One region of the Clostridium sp. genome, then DNA from elsewhere that is predicted to be linked to it. Evidence: a T-box and tRNA genes for the amino acid it is inferred to sense, from the RefSeq annotation. Region 1 holds a T-box; the other holds one or more tRNA genes.
The links. A T-box is a leader RNA that pairs with one kind of tRNA and senses whether it is charged. The one in region 1 lies ahead of pheS (phenylalanine--tRNA ligase subunit alpha), so its partner is inferred to be a tRNA-Phe.
Positions count from the first base shown of each region.

Region 2: it encodes a tRNA-Phe, which carries the amino acid that the T-box ahead of pheS (phenylalanine--tRNA ligase subunit alpha) is inferred to sense. The anticodon was not compared.

Region 1 is NZ_JAKVOI010000001.1:175,449-178,591, reverse strand. Features, by position in the region: gene pheT (phenylalanine--tRNA ligase subunit beta) at 1-295, opposite strand, end outside; gene pheS (phenylalanine--tRNA ligase subunit alpha) at 309-1,328, opposite strand; T-box leader at 1,397-1,614, opposite strand; gene LKE46_RS01035 (TrmH family RNA methyltransferase) at 1,676-2,458, opposite strand; gene rplT (50S ribosomal protein L20) at 2,548-2,907, opposite strand; gene rpmI (50S ribosomal protein L35) at 2,935-3,132, opposite strand.
Region 2 is NZ_JAKVOI010000001.1:2,893,777-2,896,919, reverse strand. Features, by position in the region: rRNA gene LKE46_RS14205 (23S ribosomal RNA) at 1-745, shown strand, start outside; gene LKE46_RS14200 (hypothetical protein) at 738-902, shown strand; rRNA gene rrf (5S ribosomal RNA) at 966-1,082, shown strand; tRNA gene LKE46_RS14190 (tRNA-Phe) at 1,089-1,164, shown strand; gene LKE46_RS14185 (peptidylprolyl isomerase) at 1,221-1,964, shown strand; gene LKE46_RS14180 (aldose epimerase family protein) at 2,012-3,046, opposite strand; gene araA (L-arabinose isomerase) at 3,143-3,143, opposite strand, start outside.

The DNA.
Region 1 (3,143 bases):
TGGTGGAACCATGCAGTGCCACAGGCACTATATCCTGCTCCTTCATGTTGGTGGCAGCTGTAACTATCTGAATAGGTTCCTCTTTTCCTATATCAACACTGCACACAAATAACTTATCTGCATCGGGATGTTTCTCTATCTTTATGATTTTACCGGTAACTACGCTATTTATTTCATCTCCCGTAGTTATGACCTCCTCCACTTTTGATCCGCTCAAGGTAAGTTTATCTCCTAATTCTTTAGCTGGAATATCAACATTTACATAATCCTTCAACCATCTTACTGGAACTTTCATAAATAATTTCCTCCTAAAATTGATTTAAAAATCTCATATCGCTTTCATACATATTTCTTATATCATCTATGCCATATTTCAGCATAACCATTCTGTCCACACCCATGCCGAAGGCAAAACCGCTGTACACTTCCGGATCTATACCGCAGTTTCTAAGTACCTGCGGATGTACCATTCCACATCCTAAAAGCTCTATCCAGCCTTCACCCTTGCAAACCCTGCATCCTTTTCCTCCACACACAAAGCATGTTGCATCCATTTCTGCAGAAGGTTCTGTAAATGGAAAATGGTGTGGTCTGAATTTTGTATTTATTCCTTCACCGAACATCTTCTTTGCAAACAGTTCCAGAGTCCCCTTCAAGTCTGAAAAAGTTATTCCCCTGTCAACTACAAGTCCTTCCATCTGATAAAATATTGGTGAATGCGTAGCATCCACTGCATCTGAACGATAGACCTTTCCTGGAGATATCATTTTTATAGGAGGTTTTTGTTTTTCCATAGTTCTTATCTGGATTGGAGAAGTCTGTGTTCTGAGAACTATGTTGTCATTTATATAGAAAGTATCCTGTTCACCTCTTGCCGGATGATTCTTCGGTATGTTAAGTGCTTCAAAATTGTAGTAATCAAGTTCTACCTCCGGACCCTCCTCTATAGTAAATCCCATTGAAATAAATATCTGCTTCATATCCTCCAGAGTCTGTTCGAGAGGGTGTCTTTTACCTATAATCTGTTTTTTTCCAGGCATGGTTATATCAATTGTTTCATTTCCCAATTTAACTTCTTTCTCTGCATTCTTTATCCTGTGTGAAGCTCCTTCTATGGCATCTTCAAGGTTTTTTCTCACTTCATTTGCCAATTTGCCCACCAAAGGTCTTTCTTCTGGTGAAAGTGATTTCATACCTCTCAATATATGGGTAAGTTCTCCCTTTTTCCCAAGGTATTTCACTCTTATACTGTTTACATCCGTATTATCTTTTATGTCTTTAAGTTCCCTGATGGCCTCTTCTTTTATCTTCTGTAACTTTTCCTTTATCAAAATATCCTCTCCTTCAATATAACAACATATAAAACTCGTTAAAATAAAAAGGAGTCCATCCTCTATAAAGGGACGAACTCCGTATCCGCGTTACCACCCAAATTGATATAATAAATATCCACTTGTCAAATTTAACGATTTTACCCGCCAACCGCTACTGTATATTCACAATTGGAACTCCAGAATGAACTTCAAAGCAGGATGTACTTTAAGAAAACTCTCAACTAAAATTTTCTCTCTCTGTAAATAATCATACTTCTACTCTTTCCATCAAAGTACAGTATATAATTTATTGCATATTGTAAATATTACAATTATCCTATTGCAATGTCAATATTTAAAAGTCAATTTAATTTCTGTCTTACAACTTCAAACATCATAACGGATGCAGCCACAGAGGCATTTAGTGATTCAGCATTTCCCGGCATTGGTATTTTAACTTTTATGTCTGCCATGTTTTTTATATCATCACTTAGTCCATTTCCTTCATTTCCCACAGCCAGTATTATTTTCCCTTTTAAGTCTACATTGTAAAAATTCACATTGGCATCAAGTTCACTGGCTACAACTTGAAACCCGTCTTCTTTCAACGACCTTGTAATCTCCAAATCATAATCTATCAATATTGGTATGTAAAATACGGAGCCCATGGTAGATCTGAGTGTCTTTTCATTATATACATCTACAGTTCCCCTAGTCAATATTATGCCTGATGCTCCAGATGCATGGGCACTTCTTATTATAGTTCCCATATTCCCGGGGTCCTGAATTTTATCCGCAAGTACATAGAAGCCATCCTTCTTTATGATATTTAAATTGTTATTTTGAACTACGGCAATTATACCTTGTGAAGTTTCTGTATTGCTTATGGTTTTAAATACATCATGGGAAGTATAATACATCCTTCCGACAACATCTATATCCATATTTCTGCTGTCCATATATTCTCTCCATTTATCCTTCGAATCCTCTTCTACAAAAATCATTAAAATATTGAATCTGGACTTGACCGCCTCTTCTACAAATCTGAATCCTTCTACTATAAATTCACCTTTTTGATTCCTGTATTTTCTATTCTTTAGTTTTCTGACTTCTTTAATCCTGAAATTATCCCTGCTCTTTATAATATCCAATAAATTCACCTGAACTTCTATTTGTAATATACTAATTCAAAAGAGTGTAGAAACCCTACACTCTTATGTAAATACAATCTTATTTATGCAGTTAATTGTTTCTTGGCTATCTCAACCAGTTCAGTAAATGCTTTTGGATCATTTATTGCTATTTCTGAAAGCATCTTTCTATTCATATCTATTCCCGCAGTCTTTATTCCATTTATAAACCTTGAATATGAAAGCCCATTTAATCTTGCTGCAGCATTTATTCGTGCTATCCAAAGCTTTCTAAAATCTCTCTTTTTCGACTTTCTTCCTACATATGCATTTCTAAGTGCCCTTATAACAGACTCGTTGGCAGTTTTAAACAGTTTGCTTCTTCCGCCGTAATAGCCTTTAGCCAATTTTAATACTTTTTTATGATATTTACGAGCATTCACAGCTCTTTTCACTCTTGCCATTTTTTAACCTCCTTCTAGAATTCCCGATTATAAATAAGGTAGTAAATCCTTCATATTCTTTTCCTGAGCTCCTGCAACATATCCTGTTTTCCTAAGATTTCTCTTGACCTTTGAAGTCTTAGCAGTTAACTTATGACTTTTGTAAGCCTTTGCCCTTTTAAGCTTTCCAGTCCCTGTAACCTTAAATCTCTTTGCTGCACTCTTCTTAGTTTTCATTTTTGGCATAGCAATTCCTC
Region 2 (3,143 bases), 2.7 Mb from region 1:
GGAGCCAACGTTGGGATACCACCCTGACAGTACTGGAATTCTAACCGGCGGCCATGAAACTGGTCACGGGACATTGTTAGGCAGGCAGTTTGACTGGGGCGGTCGCCTCCTAAAAAGTAACGGAGGCGCCCAAAGGTTCCCTCAGAAGGGTCGGAAATCCTTCGAAGAGTGCAAAGGCAGAAGGGAGCCTGACTGCGACACATACAGGTGGAGCAGGGACGAAAGTCGGGCTTAGTGATCCGGTGGTACCTCGTGGGAGGGCCATCGCTCAACGGATAAAAGCTACCTCGGGGATAACAGGCTGATCTCCCCCAAGAGTTCACATCGACGGGGAGGTTTGGCACCTCGATGTCGGCTCGTCGCATCCTGGGGCTGAAGTAGGTCCCAAGGGTTGGGCTGTTCGCCCATTAAAGCGGCACGCGAGCTGGGTTCAGAACGTCGTGAGACAGTTCGGTCCCTATCCGTCGCGGGCGCAGGAAATTTGAGAGGAGCTGTCCTTAGTACGAGAGGACCGGGATGGACTGACCTCTGGTGTACCAGTTGTTCCGCCAGGAGCATGGCTGGGTAGCTATGTCGGGAAGGGATAAACGCTGAAAGCATCTAAGCGTGAAGCCCACCTCAAGATTAGATTTCCCACAGCGTAAGCTGGTAAGACCCCTCGGAGAACACGAGGTTGATAGGTCAGGGGTGTAAGCATGGCAACATGTTCAGCTGACTGATACTAATAGGTCGAGGGCTTGACCAAACATTCATCTTACTGTGCAATTTTCAGGGAACAGAGCAGTATTCCATATGGAATACACATGTTTTCAATATTTGCTGTAGAGTTTACAGTAAATAAATTATTAGCAGCGAATAGATCAAGGAAAAGCTTGAAGGAGGAGCGGAATTTACTTACGTAAATGAGCACCGCAGTGAGAACTTTGACGCAGAGATATGAAGCTGATAATGATTTATGTCAAATATCTGGTGGTTATGACGTGAAGGTAACACCCCTTCCCATTCCGAACAGGATGGTTAAGCTTCATTGTGCCGAGAGTACTGCAGGGGAAGCCCTGTGGCAGGGTAGGTTGCTGCCGGGTTTTTATGGCCAGATAGCTCAGTCGGTAGAGCAGAGGACTGAAAATCCTCGTGTCCCTGGTTCGATTCCTGGTCTGGCCACCAAAGGTTTCAGGTAAAACTTGAAGCCTTTTTTTATCTTATAAAGAGGAGACAAATGTATGGAAGATAAGGTACTTGCAGTCGTAAATGGAATTGAAATAAAAGAAAGTGATATTCAACATACAATCAATAAGTTTCCTGCTGATAAGCAGATGCAATTAAACACAAAAAAGGGTAGAAAACAATTACTGAATGAAGTAGTATTTTTTGAATTGGTGTATAACTATGCAAGAGATTTGAATCTAGAAGAAGATAGTTCATATTTACAAAAATTAGAGGAAGCAAAAAAAGAGATTTTAACACAAACTGCAATAGCTAAAGTTGTAGCTGAAGTCAGTGTAACAGATAAAGAAGTTGAGAATTATTATGATGCAAATAAAAATATGTATAAAACTCCAGAAATGATAAGTGCAAAACATATATTAGTTGATAGTCTTGAAAAAGCTCAGGAAGTTTCAAATAATATATCAATGGGTATGTCTTTTGAGGAAGCAGCCGAAAAGTATTCAAGTTGTCCATCAAAGGCTCAAGGTGGTAATCTGGGAAGGTTCTCCAGAGGGCAAATGGTTCCTGAATTTGAAAATACTGCTTTTAACTTAGGTATAGGAGTGATTAGCGAACCAGTAAAAACTCAGTTTGGATACCATCTTATAAAAGTGGAAGAAAAGATAGAACCTGCCGTAATAGCCTTTGATGAAGTAAAAGATACTATAAGAAGAGGGTTGTTACAAGAAAGACAGGCATATAAATATTCAGAGCTTGACGGTGATCTTAGGAAAAAATATAAAGTTGAAATAAAGTGAATCTAAATTGTATAAAATACTCCTGGAAAGACTAATCCAGGAGTATTTTAAATTAGGCTAAAATGATACCTAATATTGTATTCTTTGTTTGTATTTTTAGGTAATATTATATCTCCAAAATTTGTATGATTAATTGCATCTGGAAGTGTTTGTGGTTCCAGTGCTATTCCCATATGTGCCACTGCCGTTTGACCGTGTATTTTCCAAACTCCTTTTACCCCATTGAGAGTATAAACAATCAATCCATTTCTATCTGATTCTATATCCAAACGTCTTCCTGTGTTATGATTTACTAGACATACTACATTTTTACAATTTACATTAAATGGATGGTCCAATCCATCAATATTTAAGTCATTATTTAATTTATTTAATGTATCTTTCAGGTTTTTTGATTGGCGAAAATCAAAAAGGGTTCCTGAAACATCCCTTAAAATTCCTGTTGGCAATAAATTTTTATCGATTTCGGCATAGTGCGATGCATTTATCTTTAAGAAGTGACCTGACAGAAGTTGATTGACATCATTATTCAAGTTAAAATATGAATGAACGGTAGGATTAAAAAGTGTGTCCTTGCTGCTTACAGCATTAAACGTGATTGACAAATCGTTATTATCATTTAAAGTATATGTTATTTTTATATCTCTTGTTCCAGGAAAACTATCTTCTTTGTTTGTAATAGTTCTGTAAAAAATAATGCTGTTAGATTCTTTTGCTTCAATGGTTTTACTGTTCCATAGAAGTGTATTGAATCCATGACTGCCTCCATGAAGTGTATTATTTGATTCATTTTTGGATACTTTATAGTCGATTCCATTGATTTTAAAACATCCATTTGTAATACGTCCGGCAACGGGACCTATTGAAGCACCCAGGAATATGGACTTGTCATTTATATAACTTTCCAGGTCATCAAAATTAAGCAATATATTTGAAAAGTTATTGAACTGATCCGGCACAATAATTTCTGTTAAGGTGGCTCCGTAGGATATACAGGAGACTTTTACCCCTTTTATATTTTCAATTGTGTATTTATAAATCTTATTTCCATCAAAAGAGCCCAGGATACTTTTTTCTATCATTATAATATACTCCTTTAATTGTAGATTTTAGTATCAGAAATTTATATTTGGCATATTGATTATCTATAGAAAAATAATCAATATGCCAGTTAATGGT